DNA from 3 places in the Streptomyces sp. NPDC087428 genome. Region 3 is predicted to be linked to each of the others. Evidence: riboswitches for the same ligand, from Rfam matches in the RefSeq annotation. Region 3 holds a riboswitch; each other region holds the start of a gene.
What was found. Region 3 has a riboswitch for cobalamin ahead of ACIO3R_RS38115 (FecCD family ABC transporter permease). Riboswitches for the same ligand answer to the same signal wherever they lie in the genome.
Positions count from the first base shown of each region.

Region 1: linked by a shared signal. The riboswitch ahead of ACIO3R_RS08355 (ribonucleoside-diphosphate reductase subunit alpha) and the one ahead of ACIO3R_RS38115 (FecCD family ABC transporter permease) in region 3 are both predicted to bind cobalamin.
Region 2: linked by a shared signal. The riboswitch ahead of ACIO3R_RS21020 (ABC transporter substrate-binding protein) and the one ahead of ACIO3R_RS38115 (FecCD family ABC transporter permease) in region 3 are both predicted to bind cobalamin.

Region 1 is NZ_JBIUXR010000003.1:228,806-236,094, forward strand. It holds gene ACIO3R_RS08335 (GntR family transcriptional regulator) at 1-87, shown strand, start outside; gene ACIO3R_RS08340 (DUF3311 domain-containing protein) at 419-625, shown strand; gene mctP (monocarboxylate uptake permease MctP) at 622-2,250, shown strand; gene ACIO3R_RS08350 (GNAT family N-acetyltransferase) at 2,372-2,884, shown strand; cobalamin riboswitch at 2,937-3,074, shown strand; gene ACIO3R_RS08355 (ribonucleoside-diphosphate reductase subunit alpha) at 3,212-5,638, shown strand; gene ACIO3R_RS08360 (ribonucleotide-diphosphate reductase subunit beta) at 5,638-6,654, shown strand; gene ACIO3R_RS08365 (DUF397 domain-containing protein) at 6,723-6,905, opposite strand; gene ACIO3R_RS08370 (GntR family transcriptional regulator) at 6,995-7,289, opposite strand, start outside.
Region 2 is NZ_JBIUXR010000009.1:296,831-304,119, reverse strand. It holds gene ACIO3R_RS21030 (acyl carrier protein) at 191-451, shown strand; gene ACIO3R_RS21025 (beta-ketoacyl-[acyl-carrier-protein] synthase family protein) at 448-1,671, shown strand; cobalamin riboswitch at 1,749-1,937, shown strand; gene ACIO3R_RS21020 (ABC transporter substrate-binding protein) at 1,973-3,046, shown strand; gene ACIO3R_RS21015 (FecCD family ABC transporter permease) at 3,043-4,152, shown strand; gene ACIO3R_RS21010 (ABC transporter ATP-binding protein) at 4,149-4,937, shown strand; gene ACIO3R_RS21005 (PRC and DUF2382 domain-containing protein) at 5,034-5,993, opposite strand; gene ACIO3R_RS21000 (IclR family transcriptional regulator) at 6,400-7,200, shown strand.
Region 3 is NZ_JBIUXR010000028.1:24,400-31,688, reverse strand. It holds gene ACIO3R_RS38125 (ABC transporter substrate-binding protein) at 270-1,301, opposite strand; gene ACIO3R_RS38120 (ABC transporter ATP-binding protein) at 1,317-2,102, opposite strand; gene ACIO3R_RS38115 (FecCD family ABC transporter permease) at 2,102-3,211, opposite strand; cobalamin riboswitch at 3,313-3,444, opposite strand; gene ACIO3R_RS38110 (lytic polysaccharide monooxygenase) at 3,754-4,344, shown strand; gene ACIO3R_RS38105 (Lrp/AsnC family transcriptional regulator) at 4,476-4,961, shown strand; gene ACIO3R_RS38100 (HAD family hydrolase) at 4,986-5,726, shown strand; gene ACIO3R_RS38095 (serine/threonine-protein kinase) at 5,825-7,033, shown strand; gene ACIO3R_RS38090 (aldo/keto reductase) at 7,043-7,289, opposite strand, start outside.

The sequences.
Region 1 (7,289 bases), on a different contig from region 3:
CAGGGCGAGCCGGTCGAGTGGGTCCGCTCGGTCTACCGCGGCGACCGCTACAAGTTCGTGGCCCGCCTGAAGCGTCCGCTGGACTGAACGGGCACCACCCCGGCACAGCATCCGGAAAGCCCCCGTGGACGCGCTTCCACGGGGGCTTTCCGCTCTCCGGCCGACCCCTCAGTACCGCCATTGGTCTGAACCAACTCTCGCGCACCCAGAGCCATTTGGGCGAACCCCTCCCGGACGGAAGACCGTTGCCGGACCGCAATGCGGACAGGGGGTGACGCTGGCACGGGCGCTCACTTAGATTTCCCTGCGCGTTACAACAGGTGATCAGCGAGGGGACGGAGTCGCCGCCATGCCAGCAGACCCAGAAGGAAAGCCAGCGGACCCAGGAGGAAGGCCACCCACGGTCACACCCGTGCGGGTGGTCATCGCCCTCTGCCTCATCGCGCCGTTCGTGGCGATGCTCTGGGTGAGTTCGTACGCCAAGATCGACCCGACCTTCATCGGTATCCCGTTCTTCTACTGGTACCAGATGCTCTGGGTGCTGATCTCGACCGCGCTCACGATGATCGCGTACAAGCTGTGGCAGCGTGACCAGCGCGCCCGCAAGGGGGGTGCGTCGGCATGAAGGACGGCGTGAACGGCGTCGCGCTCGGCGTCTTCATCTTCTTCTTCCTGGCCGTGACGGTCGTCGGCTTCATGGCGGCCCGCTGGCGCAAGGCGGAGAACGAGGCCAGTCTCGACGAATGGGGCCTGGGCGGACGGTCGTTCGGCACCTGGGTCACCTGGTTCCTGCTCGGTGGCGACCTCTACACCGCGTACACCTTCGTCGCCGTACCCGCGGCGATCTACGCGGCGGGCGCGGCCGGCTTCTTCGCGGTGCCCTACACCATCCTGGTGTACCCGCTGATCTTCACCTTCCTGCCGCGGCTGTGGTCGGTCTCGCACAAGCACGGCTACGTCACCACCTCGGACTTCGTCCGCGGCCGCTTCGGCTCCAAGGGGCTCTCCCTCGCCGTCGCGGTCACCGGCATCCTCGCCACCATGCCGTACATCGCGCTCCAGCTCGTCGGCATCCAGGCGGTGCTCGACGTGATGGGCGTCGGCGGCGGCGAGAACACGCACTGGTTCATCAAGGACCTGCCGCTGCTGATCGCGTTCGCGGTGCTCGCCGCCTACACGTACTCCTCGGGCCTGCGCGCGCCCGCGCTGATCGCCTTCGTCAAGGACGGGCTGATCTACCTGGTCATCCTCGTGGCGATCATCTACATCCCGATCAAGCTCGGCGGCTTCCACGACATCTTCGCCTCCGCGCAGGAGAAGTTCGCGGGTCCGCCGGGGGGCAAGCCGACCGGCGCGCTCGCGCCCGGCGTGAACGGCCAGTGGGGCTACGCCACGCTGGCGCTGGGCTCGGCGCTGGCGCTCTTCATGTACCCGCACTCGATCACGGCGACGCTCTCCAGCCGCAGCCGCAACGTGATCCGCCGCAACACCACGATCCTGCCGCTGTACTCGCTGATGCTGGGCCTGCTCGCACTCCTCGGCTTCATGGCCATCGCCGCCGGGGTCAAGGTGGACAACGGCCAGCTGGCGATCCCGCAGCTCTTCGAGAACATGTTCCCCGACTGGTTCGCGGGCGTGGCGTTCGCGGCCATCGGCATCGGCGCGCTGGTCCCCGCGGCGATCATGTCGATCGCGGCGGCGAACCTGTTCACCCGGAACATCTACAAGGACTTCCTGAAGCCCGACGCGACACCCGCCCAGGAAACCAAGGTCTCCAAGCTGGTGTCGCTGCTGGTGAAGGTCGGCGCGCTCGCCTTCGTCCTCACCATGGACAAGACGGTCGCGATCAACTTCCAGCTGCTCGGCGGGATCTGGATCCTCCAGACGATGCCGGCCCTGGTCGGCGGCCTGTTCACCCGGTGGTTCCACCGCTGGGCCCTCCTCGCGGGCTGGGCGGTCGGTATGATCTACGGGACCGCCGCCGCCTACGGAGTCGCCAGCCCCACCCAGGCGCACTTTGGGGGGTCCTCCAAGGAGATCCCGGGCATCGGCGAGATCGGCTACATCGGCCTGACGGCGTTCGTGCTGAACGTCGTGGTCACCGTCGTCCTCACCTTCGTCCTGAACGCCGTGAAGGCGCCTGCCGGGGTCGACGAGACCTCGCCCGACGACTACACCGCGGACGCGGGCGACCCGGGCGTGAAGACCGAGCTCCCGCCGGCCACGGCCGGGGCGCCCGGCGGTCACTGACCCGCCCCGCCACGGGCCGCCGCACCCCCCGCACCGGGGTACGGCGGCCCGTTCGCGTACCGGGCGCGGGGGCCCGGGAATTCCCGCGACCGAGCACGCGGAGTGCGGCACACTTCCGGGCATGGACATCACCATCAGGCCGGTCGGGCCCGCCGAGCACACGGTCCTCGGCGAAATCACCGCAGAGGCCTATCTCGGGGACGGGCTGCTGGACTTCGGCGCCGACGACCCCTATCTGGTGCAGCTGCGGGACGTCGCCCGGCGGGCCGCGGAGGCCGAGGTGCTCGTCGCGGCGGACGCATCGGGGCGGGTGCTCGGCGGCGTGACGTACGCACCGCCGGGGAACCGGTGGGCGGACATCGCGGCCGCCGACGAGGCCGAGTTCCGGATGCTCGCGGTCTCCCGCGAGGCCCGTGGGGCCGGGGCGGGCGAGGCGCTCGTCCGGGCCTGTATCGAGCGCGCACGGGCCACCGCGGGGGTCACGGGGATCGCGCTGTCGACGCAGCCGGGCATGCGCGGAGCCCATAGGATCTACGGGCGCCTCGGCTTCGTACGGACCCCGGAAAGGGACTGGTATCCCATCGAGGGGCTCTCGCTGCTGACCTACCGCCTGGACCTCCTGCCGACGTCATGACGTCGCGCCGTTGAGTCGCGCGACACAACATGTGGGGGCTGCCGCATCGGGCTGCCCCCACATGTATGCTCGTGCTCGCTGTCGCCGCAGGGAAATCCGGTGCGAATCCGGAACTGTCCCGCAACGGTATGTTCGGTGCGCTTTTGCGCACCCGTGAGTCCGAGGACCTGCCGACAGCGCATCCGGCTCGACCGATCCGGATGCCCAGATGTCCGGGCCTCGTGGATGGGCCGGTGGACGCCGCACGGAGTACTGCCCCAGGGCCCGGCTCCGCCCGGCTGCCCCCGTTCCCCCGCCGGCCCAGAGCCGAGCGAGGGAGAGCACCACGTGACCATCGCGCCAGCCGATCCGGTTTCAGCGGCCGAGTCCGAAGCAGTCGAGTCCGGGACGGACCGGTCCGCGGCACCCGCGAAGGACGGACCGGGAACCGCGTTGCTGCGCACCCTCACCGACCTGACCGCGGATCTGCCCGACACCGACCCCGGACGCGTCGCCGGCGCCGCACTGCGCGGCCGCAACGCCCGGTCGGACGAGGCCGAGCTGCGCTCGCTGGCCACCGAGGCCGCCGCGGGCCTGATCTCGGAGGACCCCGCCTACTCCCGGCTCGCCGCCCGCCTCCTCACCCGCTCGATCGCGGACGAGGCGGCCGGACAGGGCGCGACGGCCTTCTCCGCGTCGGTCGCCGTCGGGCACCGCGAGGGCCTGATCGCGGACCGCACCGCCGAGTTCGTGACGCTCCACGCGGCCGCCCTCGACGCACTGGTGGGACAGGCCCTCGCCGACGGCGCCGACGACCGCTTCGGCTACTTCGGGCTGCGCACCCTGCACAGCCGCTACCTGCTGCGCCACCCGCTGACCCGCCAGGTCGTCGAGACCCCGCAGCACTTCATGCTCCGGGTCGCCGCCGGGCTCGCCGAGGACAACTCCGAGCGCGCCCTGGACGAGGTCGCCGCGCTCTACCGGCTGATGAGCCGGCTGGACTACCTGCCCTCCTCCCCCACGCTCTTCAACTCCGGCACCCGGCACCCGCAGATGTCCTCCTGCTACCTGCTGGACTCGCCGCTGGACGAGCTGGACTCGATCTACGACCGCTACCACCAGGTGGCGCGGCTGTCCAAGCACGCGGGCGGCATCGGCCTCTCGTACTCCCGCATCCGCGCCCGCGGTTCACTGATCCGGGGCACCAACGGGCACTCCAACGGCATCGTCCCGTTCCTCAAGACGCTCGACGCGTCCGTCGCCGCGGTGAACCAGGGCGGCCGGCGCAAGGGCGCCGCCGCGGTCTACCTGGAGACCTGGCACGCGGACATCGAGGAGTTCCTGGAGCTGCGCGACAACACGGGTGAGGACCAGCGGCGCACGCACAACCTCAACCTGGCGCACTGGATCCCGGACGAGTTCATGCGCCGGGTCGACACGGACGGCACCTGGTCGCTGTTCTCCCCGGCCGACGTGCCCGAGCTGGTCGACCTGTGGGGCGACGCGTTCGACGCCGCGTACCGGGCGGCCGAGGCCAAGGGCCTGGCCCGCAAGACGATGCCGGCCCGTGAGCTGTACGGCCGGATGATGCGGACGCTCGCACAGACCGGCCAGGGCTGGATGACGTTCAAGGACGCCTCCAACCGGACCGCGAACCAGACCGCCGAGCCCGGCCGCGTCGTGCACTCGTCGAACCTGTGCACGGAGATCCTCGAAGTCACCGACGACGGCGAGACGGCCGTCTGCAACCTGGGTTCGGTCAACCTCGGCGCGTTCGTCGCCGACGGCACCATCGACTGGGAACGCCTGGACGCCACCGTCCGTACCGCGGTGACCTTCCTCGACCGGGTCGTCGACATCAACTTCTACCCGACCGAGCAGGCGGGCCGCTCCAACGCCCGCTGGCGGCCGGTGGGCCTGGGCGCGATGGGTCTCCAGGACGTCTTCTTCCAGCTGCGCCTGCCGTTCGACTCCCCCGAGGCACGGGCCCTGTCGACGAAGATCTCCGAGCGGATCATGCTCGCCGCGTACGAGGCCTCCTGCGCGCTCGCCGAGCGCTCGGGCCCGCTGCCCGCCTGGTCCGAGACGCGGGCCGCCCGCGGGGTGCTGCACCCGGACCACTACGACACCGAGCTGAACTGGCCGGAGCGCTGGGACGCGCTGCGCGCCCGGGTCGCGAAGAGCGGGATGCGCAACTCGCTGCTGCTCGCCATCGCGCCGACGGCGACGATCGCCTCCATCGCGGGCGTGTACGAGTGCATCGAGCCGCAGGTCTCCAACCTCTTCAAGCGCGAGACGCTCAGCGGGGAGTTCCTCCAGGTCAACGCGTACCTGGTGGACGAGCTGAAGAGGCTCGGCGTGTGGGACGCGCGGACCCGTGAGGCGCTGCGCGAGGCGAGCGGCTCGGTGCAGGGCTTCGCGTGGATCCCCGAGGACGTACGGGCGCTGTACCGCACGGCGTGGGAGATCCCGCAGCGCGGACTGATCGACATGGCGGCGGCCCGTACGCCGTTCCTCGACCAGAGCCAGTCGCTGAACCTGTTCCTGGAGACGCCGACGATCGGCAAGCTCTCCTCGATGTACGCGTACGCCTGGAAGCAGGGGCTGAAGACGACGTACTACCTGCGCTCGCGCCCGGCGACGCGGATCGCGCGGGCCGCGTCCGGCCAGGCCGCTGCCGCCGCCCCCATTCCCGTACAGCAGGCGGCCGCGCCCGACGCCGACGCGCTCGCCTGCTCCCTCGAAAACCCCGAGTCCTGCGAGGCCTGCCAGTAATGAGCACATCCGAGAACAAGAACCTGCTCGACCCGGGCTTCGAACTGACCCTGCGGCCCATGCGCTACCCGGACTTCTACGAGCGCTACCGGGACGCGATCAAGAACACCTGGACGGTGGAGGAGGTCGACCTCCACTCCGACGTCTCCGACCTCGCCAAGCTGTCGCCGGGCGAGCAGCACATGATCGGGCGGCTCGTCGCGTTCTTCGCGACCGGTGACTCGATCGTCTCCAACAACCTCGTGCTGACGCTGTACAAGCACATCAACTCCCCCGAGGCGCGGCTGTACCTGTCGCGGCAGCTCTTCGAGGAGGCCGTGCACGTCCAGTTCTATCTGACGCTGCTCGACACCTATCTGCCCGATCCGGACGACCGGGCGGCCGCGTTCGACGCGGTCGAGGAGATCCCCTCGATCCGTGAGAAGGCGCAGTTCTGCTTCAAGTGGATGGACTCCGTCGAGAAGATGGACCAGCTGGAGACGCAGGCCGACCGGCGCCGCTTCCTGCTGAACCTGATCTGCTTCGCGGCGTGCATCGAGGGGCTGTTCTTCTACGGCGCGTTCGCGTACGTCTACTGGTTCCGCTCGCGCGGCCTGCTGCACGGTCTCGCCACGGGGACGAACTGGGTCTTCCGTGACGAGACCATGCACATGAGCTTCGCGTTCGAGGTCGTGGACACCGTCCGCAAGGAGGAGCCGGAGCTCTTCGACGACGCCCTCCAGCAGCAGGTCACCGACATGCTGAAGGAGGCCGTCGAGGCGGAGCTCCAGTTCGGCCGCGACCTGTGCGGCGAGGGGCTGCCGGGCATGAACACCGAGTCCATGCGCGAGTACCTGGAGTGCGTCGCCGACCAGCGGCTCGCCCGGCTGGGCTTCCCCGCGGTGTACGGCTCGCAGAACCCGTTCTCGTTCATGGAGCTCCAGGGCGTCCAGGAGCTGACGAACTTCTTCGAGCGCCGCCCCTCCGCGTACCAGGTGGCGGTCGAGGGCACGGTCGGCTTCGACGACGAGTTCTAGATCCCGCTCTTACGGCAGCGCCGCTCCACTGTGCGTCCGGCATGGTGGGGCGGCGCTGTGGCCTTGAGTCAGGCGGCGTCGAACGTTCCGGCCCGCACGCCGGCGACGAACGCAGAGCACGCGGCCGTACGGACGTCGGCCACCAGGCCATCCACGCACTTGGAGTCACGGACCGGGGCAATGCCTCGGCAGGCGACGAGGTTGGCGGCCACCGCGACGCAGTCGCCGCCGTTGGTGCTGTACGAGGACATGACCCACCGGGGGATTCGGCCCCTACGAGGTCGACAGCAGAACGCCTCATAATGCACGCAAGGTGGGGCGGTTCTCGAAACTGGACCTGTCACGCGTCGAAGTCGTACTCCAGGACGTAAGCCGCCGCGTCCAGGACCATCTCGTTGACCTCCACGGGGCGGCGGCCCTCCTCCGCGAACGCGGTCCGGCAGATGAGCATGACGGGCGTACCCGCCGGAAGGCTCAGCTGCGACGCCTCCTCCGGCAGAGGCATCCGAGAGCGGATCTCCTCCCGGAAGTGGACCGGGGCGTGGCCCAGTTCGGCCAGTCGCGCGTAGATGCCTCCCTGGCCCGTGTCCGGCTGGGTGATGGCTGAGCCCGCGACCAGGGATGCGGGGAGGTAC
Region 2 (7,289 bases), on a different contig from region 3:
GTGCTCCTGGCCTTCTGGGGCACCGCGGCCGTGTTGTCGCGGTGGTGCCCCGGGGCACGCGGCCACTGAGGCGAATCGGTTCGCCGCAAGGCGTAACTGGACGGACTCTGCTCAGTTACTCCGGCGTCGGGGCGGTGAGAGGCGCCGCCCCTTACACCCCCGCCGGACGGGCATGATGGAGAGGAAGACCATGAGCGCGATTCACCCCACGATCACCGAGGTACTCAGCCGTACCTTCAGGGTGCCTGTGGCCGAGATTCTCCCCGAATCCACGATGGACAGCCTGGACATGGACTCCCTGGCAGTCGCCGAGTTCGCCGTCGTCATGAGGGAGGCCCTCGGCGTCGAGCTGGACCCGGACACCCTGCACAGGGACACCAGCCTCGCCGGGCTCACGGAGTTCCTCCGGGTGGCGGCCGGCGGCGAGGCCCCGGCGAGCGCCGCCCGATGAAGACGCCGGCCATCGCCGTCACCGGCCTGGGAATGATCACCCCGGCCGGCAACGACACCGAGTCCACCTGGGACGGCGTGTGCGCCGGGGTCAGCCCGGCCCGCACCGTCCCCGCACTCGCAGGGTGCGCGATCGACTTCGCCTGCACGGTCGACGGCATCGACCTGGACGCCGCGGTCGGTCGCCGTACGGCCTTCCGCATGGGCAGGTACACCAAATTCGCCGTACTCGCCGCGCGGGAGGCGGTAGCCGACTCGGGGCTCGACCCGGGCGGCTGGGACGGCAGCCGGGTCGCGGTCGTCGTCGGCACCAGCAGCGGCGGTTCCGCCGGTCTCACCGATCAGGCGCTGGTGCTGGAGCGGCGCGGACCCGAGGCGACCTCGCCCTCCGGGATCCTGCTCACCATCCCGAACATGCCGGCCGCCGAGATCGCGATCGAGATGGGCGCCACGGGCCCGAGCCTGGCGCCCTGCACCGCCTGTTCGTCCGGGATCACCGCACTGTCCGTGGCCCGGGACCTGCTCGTCACCGGGCAGTGCGATCTGGCGATCGCGGGAGCCACCGAATCGACCCTCTTCCCGATCGCCATGACCGGATTCGCCAGATCCGGCGCGGCCGCCCACGCGGACGGGGACCTGTCCCGGCTCAGCCGGCCCTTCGCGGCCGACCGGGCCGGGCTCGTCATGGGGGAGGGCGCCGCCGTCATGGTGCTGGAGCGCGCGGCCGACGCCGAGGCCCGGGGCGCCGAGCCGCGCGCACTGCTCGCGGGCACCGGCGCCACCACGGACGCCCACCACCCCACCAGCCCGCACCCCGACGGGCGGGTCGCCCAGGCCGCCGTCGAGGCCGCGCTGCGCGACGCGGGCTGGCAGGCCGCGGACGTCGAGCACATCAACGCCCACGGCACGGCCACACGGCGCAACGACGCGGCCGAAGCCGCGCTCATCGGCCGGGTCTTCCCGCACCGGCCGCCGGTCACCGCGCCCAAGGGCGTACTGGGCCACTGCATGGGCGCGGCCGGAGCGATCGAGGCGGGACTGACGATCCTCACCCTCCAGCGCGGAATCATCCCGCCGGTCGCCAACCTGGACGCGCCCGCGCCCGGGTTCGACATCGACTGCGTCACCAAGCAGCCGCTGGTGCTGCCGGTCCGGCGTGCCGTCAGCCACTCCTTCGGATTCGGTGGACACAACGCCGTGGTCGCGCTCCTGCGGCCCTAGCGACCGGGCCGGTGGAGGGGGCCGGGAACCCCGCCCGTTCCACCGGCCGCACCGCCGCTGAGCTGCGCGGAAGCCCGTGGTAGCGTGCCGGGGCCAGTCGAACTCCACGTAGGGGTCAGGGAATCCGGTGCGAATCCGGAACTGACGCGCAGCGGTGAGGGGGACGGGCGGGGCCAACGGCCACTGGGAGACCCATGGGTTCCCGGGAAGGCGTCCCGACCGTACGAACCCGAGTCCGAAGACCTGCTGGCACCCGCGGTCCGGCACCGGGTCGCGGAACTCCGTACACCGGGCCCCGCGCATGGGCCCAGAGACGCCGAGGTACTCCGTGCCGCCCATAGCCGGCCACGCCCGCTCCGCCGCCCTGCTCACGGCCGGAATCGTCCTGCTGACCGCCTGCGGCGGTGGCGGTGGCGGTGACAGCTCCGCAGCCAAGCCCAACGGTGGCGAGGGCTATCCGGTGACCCTGAAGAACTGCGGGCGCACCGTCACTGTGGACGCCGCCCCGCGCCGGGCCGTCCCGGTCGACCAGGGGTCCACCGAGATCCTCCTCTCGCTCGGCCTCGCCGACCGGCTGGCCGCCACCGCCACCTGGACCGACCCGGTGATGAAGGGTCTGGAGAAGGCCAACGCCGGTGTCCCGAGGATCTCCGAGAACCGCCCCTCGTCGGAGAAGGTCCTGGACCAGGAGCCCGACTTCGTCAGCGCCTCCTTCGAGTCGACGCTCGCCAAGGGCGGCGTCGCTCCCCGGGAGCAGTTCGAGAAGCTGGGCGTCCCCACCTACGTCTCGCCCGCCGACTGCACCGCCAAGGACAACAGCAAGGACGGCGACGGAGTCCGGACCGGAGCGCTGACCATGGACAGCGTCTACGGCGAAGTGCGCGACCTGGCGAAGGTGTTCGGCGTTCCTGAACGGGGCGAGAAGCTCGTGGCTGAGCTGCGTGCCCGGGTACGGAAGGCCACCGACGGCATCGACGCCTCCGGCGCCACCCTGATGTACTGGTTCGCCAACGCCGAGTCCCCGTACCTGGCGGGCTGTTGCGGGGCGCCCGGCGTCATCACCCGCGAGCTCGGCGCGAAGAACGTCTTCGACGACACCCATGAGGAATGGCCGCAGATCAACTGGGAGACGGTCGCCGACCGCAACCCGGACGTGCTGGTCATCGGCGATCTGACCCGGAAGTCGGAGACCGCCGAGAGCGCCTCGCGGAAGATCGCGTTCCTGGAGTCCAGCCCCGCCACCAAGAACATGGACGCCGTACGGCACAAGCGCTACGTGCTGCTCAGCGGCCAGGCCATGAACCCGTCGATCCGTACGGTCGAGGGCGTGGAGCGCGTCGCCGCCGGGCTGCGCACCTTCGGGCTCACGGGGTGACGGACACCGAACAGGCCGCGGAGACGGGGGAGCGCGTACTCCCCGCGGCCGGTGAGCGCGGACGTCCCGGCATCAGAGGCATCGGGGGCATCCGCGGCATCCGCGGTGGACTCCTGTGGGCCGGTGGGTTCCTGCTGCTCGTCCTGTCCGTCGCGGTGGCCGTCACCATCGGCCCGGCCAGGATCTCCGTCGGCGACGTCCGGGACACGGTCGCCGCCCACCTCGGGCTCGGGGAGTCGCCGCTCAGCCCGATCCGCGACGGCATCATCTGGAACCTGCGGATGCCCAGGACCCTGCTCGCCGCCGTCTGCGGCGCCGGGCTCGCGGTCTGCGGCACGGTCATGCAGTCGCTGCTGCGCAACCCGCTCGCCGACCCGTTCGTCCTCGGTGTCTCCTCCGGGGCGTCGACCGGCGCGGTCGTGGTCGTCGTGCTCGGGGTCGGCGGGGGAGCGGTGTCCCTGTCGGCCGGCGCGTTCATCGGGGCGCTGTGCTCCTTCGCGCTGGTCCTGCTGCTCAGCCACACCCTCGGTGGCAGCACCGACCGGGTGGTCCTGTCCGGGGTCGCGGCCATGCAGCTGTTCTCCGCGCTCACCTCCTTCGTCGTGATGACCGCCGCCGACGCCGAACAGACCCGCGGCGTGCTGTTCTGGCTGCTGGGCTCGCTCGGCGGCGTCGGCTGGACCGATGTGTGGACCTGCTCCGCCGTGCTGGCCGTCACGCTGCTGATCTGCCTCGGCCATGCCCGTACGCTCGACGCCTTCGCGTTCGGCCAGGACGCGGCCGCCACCCTCGGCGTCCATGTCGGGCGCACCCGGATCGTCCTGCTCTGCACGACCGCGCTGCTGACCGCCGCACTCGTCAGCTCGGCCGGCGCCATCGGCTTCGTCGGCCTGGTTCTCCCGCACGCGGCCCGCGCGCTCACCGGTTCCGGGCATCGCAGACTGCTCCCGGTCACCGCGCTGGCCGGGGCCGTGTTCCTGGTCTGGGTCGACACCCTCGCGCGCACCGTCCTCGATCCGCAGGAGGTTCCGGTGGGCGTCGTCACCGCCCTGATCGGCGTGCCCGCCTTCGTCCTCGTCCTCTACCGCACCCGGCGGTCGGCATGACCCCGCCCACCCGCGGCGGGCTGCGGGCCGAGCGGGTCAGCCGGGAGGCGGGCGGCCGCCTCATCCTGGACGGGGTCTCACTGGCACTGCCGCCCGGCGCGACCGTCGGGCTGATCGGCCCGAACGGCTCGGGGAAGTCGACCCTGCTGCGGATACTGGCCGGGGTCCTCGCCCCGGACGCCGGCACGGTCACCCTCGACGACGATCCGCTGGCCAGGATCGGCCGCCGCACGGTGGCCCAGCGGGTCGCGGTGGTCGATCAGCACTCCCTCACCCAGGTCGAGCTGAGTGTCGTGGACGTCGTACGCCTCGGCCGTATCCCGCACCGCCGCGCATGGTCGGCGGCGACGGCCGCGGACGAGGCCGCGGTGGGCGAGGCGCTGGAGCGGACCGGTCTCACCGGCCGCCGGGACCAGTCCTGGCACACCCTCTCGGGCGGTGAGCGCCAGCGCGTCCAGATCGCCCGCGCGCTGGCCCAGCAGCCGCGCGAACTGCTGCTGGACGAGCCGACGAACCACCTGGACGTCCAGCACCAGCTGGAACTGCTGTCCCTGGTCACCGCGCTTCCGCTGACGGCCGTCATCGCCCTGCACGACCTCAATCTGGCCGCGATGTTCTGCGACCGGATCGTGGTGATGAACGCGGGCCGGGTGGTCGCCGGTGGAGCCCCGGACGAGGTGATCACCCAGGAGCTCATCGCGGAGGTCTACCGGGTCAGGGCCGTCGTGACACCCGACGGCCCCGAGGGGCGGCCCTCGGTGCGCTTCTGCCCGGGGCGGCCCTGACCGGGGGGCCCGCGGCACACGAGAGGGCGGACCCCGTGGTGCGGGTCCGCCCCTCGCTCCTGTCCGGTACGGCCGGTCCGGCGCGGTGCGCGGGGGTCAGCGGCGCCGTCCCTGACCGAACTCGCCGCCCATGTCCTTGCCGCCGATGTCCTTGCCGTCCTTGGTCATGCCGTCCGCGTAGTCGATCTGCTCCTTGCGCAGTTCCGCGGAGACTTCCTTCTGCTCGGTCACCTTCTTGGTCTCCATCCGCACCCGCTCGACCGGCACGGTCTCCTTCCGCATCGTGGCGCGCTCGGCGTGCAGGGTGACCTCCACGTCCTGTTCGTTGATGTCCGAGCGGGCGGCCTTGTCGCCGGGCTTGAGCGGTTCGCGCACCACGCGCACCTCTTCGTGCGACACGGGCACGGTCCGGGTGACGTTCTCGGTCACGACGTACTTGTGCAGCCGGGCCCTGCCGCTCTCGTACTCCTCGGTGCCGATGCGCAACTGCTCCTCGGAGCGGATGAGTTCCTCCTTGCCGTTCAGGCCGGCGGCGGACCGTTCTGCGCCCGCTCCGGCCAGCGGCCGGGCCGTACCGGAGGTGTCGGCGTCCCGGTGCTTGCCCGTGCCGGCGCCCATGGCCCCGGCTCCTGCCCCGGCGGCCGCGCCCGCTCCGGCCGCGCCCATGGTTCCGGTCCCGGACGTCGTCGGGGCACCGGTGCCGGCGGCACGGTCGCCGAGCTTGCCGCCGGTGTTCCTGGTCAGTCCGTAGTGCCGGTAGAGCTCTTCCTCCTCGGAGACGGAGAGATGAGCGTCCGCGTCCACCCGGGGGGCTTCCTTGACGCGGTCCTTCGGATGGGAGATGTGCAGGTCGGAGCCCACGCGACGGGCTCCGGCGAGAGGCACGAAACTCTCCTTCATACCGAACAGGCCGGTCTTCACCGTGATCCAGTCCGGTCGGCCGGTGTTGTCGTCGACATACACCCGCCCCACGTTGCCGATCTTCTCGCCCGCGGTGTCGTACACCGTCAGGCCGTCGAGCTCTCCGGAATCCGTGAAACCGTCAGCGGCTCCCATGACCGATTCCTCCTACCCCGGGCGCGTCCTGTGGGTGGGTCCAGCAGGGAAGGCGCGTCCGGATTCCATCGCGCCTCACCCGGATGGACGCTGCAACTTCCCGGCCGGTGGGGTCGGGGTGCCGTACCCCCGGCGCGTGGGCGCAGGCCCCGTGCGATGCCGCTGTGGGCCGTAAAGCCGAGTTAGGCCAATCGAGTGACGGGCGGGCGGCTGCGGCCCGCACGGTGGGCCACCGGTGCGCGGTCCTCCGTCACCGCCCCTGAGCAGGCCGTTCCCGCCGCGAGGCGAATTTCCGGCAAACCCTTGACACCCGTTGGGCGTGGCAGCATCCTTTCGCCAGAAATCGCAACGCCGTTGCGATTTGCGCACCGACAGATGGACGAAGCGGACGAAGGAGGCCCGGCCCATGGCTGAGCGCGGCACGGACACAACCACCGCGGCCCGCGACGGACAGCAGGCCCCCGGCGTGCTGCAGACCGTCGACCGGGCCCTGCTCGTTCTGCTCACGTTCACCGAACAGCGGCCCGAGTGGGGCGTCAGCGAACTGGCCCGCCACCACGGCTGGGACAAGGCGGTCGTCCAGCGCCTGCTCACCACCCTGAGCGCGCGCGGCTTCCTGCTCTGCGACGACAACAGCCGCCGCTACCGCCCCGGCCCGGCCCTTTCCCGGCTGGCCAGGGTCAGCGAGCACAGCGGAGTGCTGTCCTCGATCTCCCGGCCGATACTCGCCCGGCTCCTCCGCGAGACCGGCGAGAGCATCGTCCTCAACGTCCCGCACGGCGGCAGCTACCGCTGCGAAGCCGCCGTCGACGGCACCGGACCCGTCCGCTACACGGCGATCATCGGCGCCGTCATGCCCGGTCACGCCGGGGCGTCCGGGCACACCATCTTCGCGTACCACCCCGAACGCGAGATCCGGCAGATGTTCGGCGCCACCGGACTGACGCGCTTCAACGACCGCACCATCACGGAGCTGGACGCCCTGCTCACCTGCTACGCGCAGGTCCGCGCCGACGGGTACTGCATCAGCCACGGCGAGTACGACGAGGCCGTCACCGCGGTCTCCGCCCCCGTCTTCCAGGGCGACGGCGTCCCCGCCTCCCTCACCGTCATCGGCCCGTCCCACCGCGTGGACCGGGCCGCCGGCACCCTCGTGACGCTGGTACGCGCCGGAGCGGCGGAGATCACCGCCGCCCTCGGCGGCTGAACCAGCCGGTCCTGCCCCGCCCGCGGCCTCCCGTCATGCCGCGCGCCCCGGCTCCGCCCTGCCGCGGAGACCCGGACATGCCTCCCAGC
Region 3 (7,289 bases):
CTCTGGACCAATGGCACAGGATCATCGCACCTTGCCCGGCCACGGCCGAGCCAACGGACCAACCTGCCCTGACACCGGCGCGGGTCACCCGGTCGGCAGCCAGGTGTCGAGGGCTGCCGCCGGCTCGTCGCGTCGGGTGCGGTCGGATCCGGTACGCGGGACTCCGGCGGCCCGTCAAGGGCCGGTGCCGGTCGCTGGGGACAGATCACCGACGCGCGTGCCGCGCGCCCCGCCCCCAGTCGGTCCGGCCACGGACCCGCGAACGAGCGTCAGCGTTCGGCCTTCCTCAGGGCTGCCGCGAGTGAGGCGATGGCCGCGGGATTGCGCGGGCTCTCGACCAGGTCCACGTAGTCGAGAACGACGATTCGGTCGTTCTTGATGGCGGAGACGTTGGCCAGCGGCGGATAGGACTTCAGGAACTTCCGCTTCTGGGCCGCGCTGGTGTCCCCGTAGTTGTTGATGACGATCACCTCGGGGTCCCGCTGGACGACCGTTTCCCAGCCCACCGTCGTCCAGGTGTCCTTGAGGTCCTTCATGACGTGGTCGCCGCCGGCCCTGGTGATGATGTCGTGCGGTCCGGCGTAGGCACCCGAGGTCAGGGGCTTGTCACGGCCGTCGTCGTAGAGGAACACCCTCGGCCGGTCGGTGCCCTTCAGGGCAGTCGCCTGCGCTTGGGCCACTTGCTTCTCGAACCGGGTGATGAGGGTGTCGGCGCGCTTCTCGACGTCGAACACCTTCCCCAGGTTCCGGAGATCGGTGTAGAGCGCTTCGAGCGGCGGCATCACCCCGCGTGCCTTCCCCTGCCCGTTGCGGCACGACTCGCTCAACAGGTACGAGTCGATGCCCACCTTCTCCAGGGCTGCCGGGGTGAATCCGTCTCCCTCGTTGAAGCCGTAGTTCCAGCCCGCGAAGACGAGATCGGCGCGTGCGTCGAGGACGAGTTCCTTGTTGATCGTCTCCTTGGAGAGCCAAGTGGTCTTCTTGTAGCCGCCCTTCCAGGGGACGGACGTCAGATCGCCCTTGTCGTCGGGCATCACATAGCCCGCCATGTGGTCCTCCAGCCCGAGGGCGAACATGATCTCGGTGATGCCGACGTCGTTGGTCACCACGCGCTGCGGTGCTTTGCCGTAGGTCTTCTTCTCACCACAGTTCTCGACGGTCACCGGGTAGTGGCCCCCGGCCGCGGGTGCGCTCTCACTGTCTTGTCCGTCCTGCGGGGCGATCTCCGCGCCGCAGCCGCTGAGGGCCATGGCGGCTGTGAGGACGAGACCGAGTGCGGCGGGACGTATCAGGTGGGACATGGTGGCAGTGGTTCCTTAGGAAGGGGAACGGTCGGGGTGGAGACGGTCGAAGATCAGCTGTACCGCTCCGGTCTCCGGGTGGGGCACCCGGTGCGCCCGTACTCCGAAGACCTCGGCCAGCAACTCGGGGGTCAGTACGTCGTGCGGGGCGCCTGACGCGACGATCCGGCCGCTGTCGATGACATGGAGGAGGTCGCAGTGGAGTGCGGCGAGGTTGAGGTCGTGCAACGCGGTGAGCACGGTCAGTCCGCTGGCGCGAACCAGGGCCAGCACCTCCAACTGCTGGGCGATGTCCAGGTGGTTGGTGGGCTCGTCAAGCACCAGCACGCGTGGCTGCTGGGCCATGGCGCGGGCGATCAGGACCCGTTGCTTCTCGCCGCCGGACAGGGTCAGGAAGCCGCGGTCGGCCAGGTGGCCGGCCCCGACCTCCGCAAGCGCCGCCTCGCAGATCCGCCGGTCCTCCTCAGAGACCCGTGCCGCCGGCCCCTGGTGCGGCATCCTTCCCATCGCCACGGTCTCGGCGACGGTGAAGTCGAACTCGTACGTCGCCTCCTGGGGAAGCGCGGCCAGCCTGCGGGCACCTTCCCGCGGGCTCATGGCGTAGAGGTCCTCGCCGCCGATCCGGACCGTTCCGGCGGAGGGGCGCAGCGCCCGGTAGACGCAGCGCAACAGGGTCGACTTCCCGCTGCCGTTGGGCCCCACCAGGCCGACGAGCTGGGCGTCGCCCGCTCGTAGCGTGATCTCCTCCACCAGGCGCGCACCGGCGATCTCGACCGTGAGCTGATCGATGTCGATCCGCATCACGCGCCACCGAAGGTGTAGGAGCGGCGGCGCATCAGCAGGACGAAGCACGGCACGCCGATCATCGCGGTCAGCACACCGACCGGCAGTTCGGCCGGCGCGAGCAGCACGCGCGAGAGGATGTCCACCCAGATCAGCAGGACGGCTCCCGCGAGCGGTGCGACGGCCAGCAGCCGGCGGTGATCCGCGCCGACCACCATCCTCGCGGCGTGCGGGACCATCAGGCCGACGAACCCGATCGCGCCGCTCACCGCGACCAGCGCCCCCGTGACCGCCGCGGAGACCAGGAACAGTTCCTTGCGCAGTCTTGCGGCGTCCACGCCCAGCGCGGCCGCGGTCTCGTCGCCCATGGCAAGGGCGTTGAGGCGGCGCGCCGACCACGCGAGGTGGGCGAGGCCGCCGATCGTGGCGCCCGCGGCGATCGGGACGGAGGACCAGGTGGCACCCCCGAGGCTGCCGAGCATCCACATCATGGCGGAGCGGGCGGCCTCGCCGCGCTCGGCGGCGAACACCATGAAGGTGGTGACGGCCGAGAAGCCGTAGTACATCGCCGTGCCGGTCAGGACGAGTCTGAGGGGGGTCAGGCCGCGTGCTGTACGGGCTGTCGCGTACACGAGGATCATCGCGAGGAGTGCGGACAGGAAGGCCGCCGTGGACAGGGCCCAGATGCCGAGCGCGCTGAAGACTCCGAAGATGAGTACGGCGTTGGCACCGACGGCCGCGCCGGAGGAGATGCCGAGGACGAACGGGTCGGCCAGGGCGTTGCGGACCATGGCCTGCACGGCGACACCGATGGCCGAGAGGCCGGCCCCGACGACCGCGGCCAGCACGGCTCGCGGAAAGCGCAGCTCCCAGACGATGGTGTACCCGGGGACTCGGTCAGGAGCGATGGACCCTCCGGTCAGGCCGGCCCACAGGTCGCGCAGTACCTCTCCCCAGGAGATCCCCGAGGCCCCGATTCCCGCACCGCAGACGACGGAGAGCGGCAGCAGGACGGACAGGGTGGTCAGCAGGAGGGGCAGGGAGAGCCGCCGGGGAGGGGCGGGCCCGCCGCCGGCCCGGGACGTGCGCGAGGGCGGGGCCGGTATGTGTTCGAGGGAGGTGACCACGGGCGGATCGCTTTCGCCTCAGGCCGTGCACCTACGCAACCGAAGGAGCAGCCCGGACGCGAAGCGCCCAACGCAGCGCCTCTCGCAGTCCACGGCGAATTGACAGGAGCTATCACCGCCGCGGGTAATCGGGCTCGCGGAGCACAGGACGGCTCCGCCTACCGTTGCGGGTCAGCGCCGGAATTCGACCGGACTTCCCCCGCGGGGCGTGTGCAGCTTAGCGGGTACGGGATGACGTCCCTCCACGGAGGAACCCCACCGGCACACCGGGCGCGGTCGCCCCAACCGGGGCAGTCACGAGGTGGGCCGGCCGGAGCCGGAGACCGGCGTCCGCGACCGCGGTGACGGACACATCCGCTGCCGTTCCACCCCCGGTGCCGCGCCGGCCACGCGCCCGTCCTCCGCGCGGCCATCCCCTCCGCGGAGCCCGGCAACAGCCCGCTCCGGACGGTATGGACACGGCTGGTTGACATGACTACGCTCACCCTTGGTCTAGACCGCAGAACTCTCCGGACATCACCCCACATCTCCAGGAGCTACGTATGCGCAGAAGGATCACCTCCTTACTGGCCGGGCTCGGCCTGGCCGGGGCGGCGCTGTTCGCCACCTCCGGCAGCGCCCAGAGCCACGGCTACACCGACTCACCCATCAGCCGCCAGCAGCTCTGCGGGATCGGCACCGTCAAGCACTGCGGGCAGATCCAGTGGGAGCCCCCGAGCGTCGAGGGCCCCAAGGGCTTCCCCACCCGCGGACCGGCCGACGGCCACATCTGCTCGGGCGGCATCGGCCGGTTCTCCGAACTCGACGACCCGCGTGGCGGCGCCTGGCCCGCCACCAAGGTCACCGCCGGTCAGAACTACACGTTCAACTGGCGGATCGAGGCCCGGCACGCCACGACCGACTTCCGGTACTACATCACCAAGGACGGCTACGACCCCACCCAGCCGCTCACCCGGGCGGACCTGGAACCGCAGCCGTTCCTCACCGTCCCCTTCGGGGGCCGGCTGCCCGGCTCGACGGTGAGCCACTCGGGCGTGCTGCCGCAGAAGTCCGGCAAGCAACTGATCCTCGGCGTCTGGACGATCTCTGACACCGGGAACGCTTTCTACGCCTGCTCCGACGTGCAGTTCTGACGTCCTGCCGCCGCTCCTGACCGACCCGCCCCGCCCTGGGCCGGTACGGGGCGGCGGCTCCGGAGGCGCGCCGGTGCGCCATTGGTACAGTCGCTGCCCCGACCGACGTACCAGGAAGAGGCCGGCGGACCATGGCGGTGGACGCGCTCGACACCCGCATCCTGCGGCTGCTCATCGAGCAGCCGCACACCAGCGTGCGCGAGTACGCACGGATCCTCTCGATCGCGCGGGGCACCCTCCAGGCCCGTATCGACCGGCTGGAACGGGACGGAGTGATCACCGGCAGCGGCCCCTTCCTCTCCCCCGCCGCGCTCGGCCACCCGGTACTGGCCTTTGTGCACCTGGAGGTCACTCAGGGGCATCTCGACGACGTGGGCGAGGCGCTCGCCGCCGTGCCGGAGATCGTGGAGGCCTTCTCGACCACGGGCGGCGGCGACCTGCTGACCCGGGTCGTGGCCCGGGACAACGGGCATCTGGAGGATGTGATCCAGCGCCTGATCCAGCTGCCGGGCGTGGTCAGGACCCGGACCGAGGTGGCCCTGCGCGAGCGGGTGCCGCACCGGCTGCTGCCCCTGGTGGAATCGGTGGGACGGGCGGCGGCGGGTGGCCCGGGATGATCAGCGGCTGAGAGCATGTCCGCCATGAACTCATCACGTGCGCAGGCCCCTTCGGTCGTCTTCGACCTGGACGGCACACTCGTGGACAGCGAGCCGAACGCCTACGAGTCGGCACGGCTGCTGCTGGAGCGGTACGGAGTACCGGACTTCACCTGGGAGCAGAACGCCCGGTTCATCGGAATCAGCAACCGCGAGGCGCTGGCCGTACTGCGCACCGAGTACGGCATCGAGGCCTCCGCCGACGAGCTGGTGGCGGGTCAGGACGCCATCTATCTGGAACTGGCGCGCACCTCGACCGAGGCCTTCCCCGAGATGCGGAAGTTCGTGGAGACGCTGCACGCGCGCGGCATCGCCATGGCGGTGGCGTCGGGTTCGTCACCGGCCGCGATAGAGGCCGTACTGAAGAGCACCGGCCTCGACGCGTACCTCACCGAGTACGTGTCCGCCGAGGAGGTCGCGCACGGGAAACCGGCACCGGATGTCTTCCTGGAGGCCGCCCGGCGCCTCGGCGTCGCGCCCGCCGGCTGTGTGGTGGTGGAGGACGCCGTGCCGGGCGCCGCCGCGGCTCGGGCGGCGGGCATGCGCTGCATCGCGGTCCCCTACGTCCCGGCGACCGCCGGCGATCCGGCGTTCGCGGCGGCGGACCTGCTCTTCCCCGGCGGTCAGGGCGAGTTCAGCGCGCAGGCCGCCTGCGCGTGGCTGTTCCCCCGATCCGTACCGACGCCGCCCGACGGTCATCCGGAGGCCGCGCGCCGGATATCCTGATCTTGCTGCGTGTCCCCCACCCCGTCAGTTCCCGATGAGGTCGCAGCCGCGGCAGTCGAAGCGGTCCTCGGCCCGAGACATTGGATAGGTGTGCGCAGGTGCTGGTTGCTGGTCGGTACCGATTGATATCCGCCATCGGTCGTGGCGGGATGGGTGAGGTCTGGCGGGCCGCGGACGAGGTCCTCGGCAGGTCCGTCGCCGTGAAGCTGCTGCTGGGGGAGCACGCCGACGAGTCGGCCACCGCGCGCTTCCGGCTGGAGGCCCAGACCGCCGCCCGGCTGAGCCACCCGCATCTGGTGGCGGTGTTCGACTTCGGGTCCTGGGAGGACCGGCTCTTCCTCGTGATGGAGCTCGTCGAGGGCAGGAGCCTCGCCGATCTGCTGCTGGCTCAGGAGCGGCTGGACCCGGAACAGGTCGCCCGCATCGCGGGCCAGGCCGCCGCCGGACTGGCCGCGGCCCACCGCCAGGGGATAGTCCACCGGGACATCAAGCCCGGAAACCTGATGCTGGACGCGGAGGGCGCCGTCAAGATCGGCGACTTCGGTATCGCCCAGTTCGTCGACGATCCCTCCGCCGCGCTCACCACCACGGGCCATATCGTCGGCACCAGCCTCTACCTCGCACCGGAACGGGCCCTGGGCCGTACGGCCGACGCCGCGTCCGACATGTACTCCCTCGGCTGTGTGATCTACCAACTGCTGCTCGGCCAGCCGCCGTTCCGCTCGGACACCCCGACCGCCACCCTTTACCAGCACGTGGACACGCCTCCCGTGCCGCTGCGGCAGCGCGGGGTCGAGATGTCCGCCGCCTTCGACTCGTATCTGCTGGGACTGCTCGCGAAGCAGCCCGAGGACCGGCCGACGGCCCAGCAGGTCGCCGACTGGTTCACCAGCGAGGCCTGGCGGGGGCAGGCTGAGCCGCTGCCGATGTACCGGCCCACTCCCCCGCGCGCACCGGCCGCGCCCTACGCGCCGGTGTCCGCACCGCCCTCCCCCGCCCAGCACCGGTCCGGGACCGGATCCGGCGAGGACTCCGGCGCTCCGACGACCTACCGGCTGCCCCAGGCGTCCGCCGGTCACGGGCGGCGCGCGGCGGGCCGGTCCAGGAACGTCAGGCGGCGCACCACGCGCGAGGCGATAAGACGCCGCCCCAGAGTGGCCAGCGCCATCGCGGGCACGGTCGCCTTCCTCGCCGCCGTGTACCTGGGGATGAGCCTGTTCTCCCCCGATTCCAGTTCGGCCACCACACCGGTCGATCTGACCTCGACGAGCGGTGCGGAATCATCGGCCCCCGACGGGGGCCGGTAGCCCCGTCCGTTACCAGCGGCCGTGAACCGCCGCGCGGATCCTGCGGTCGTAGAGATCGCGTACCGCGTCGAGCGTCTTCCGCGGCAGCGGCGCGGCCGCGGCCGCGGCCGCGGCCGCGTTGGCGCGGGCCTGCTCCACCGAACGCGCGCCGGGGATCACGCTGGTGACGCCCGGCTGCTGAATGATCCAGCGCAGTGCGGTCTGCGCCGGAGTCGCTCCCTGGGGAGCGAGTGCGGCGAATTCGGCCGCCGCGGCC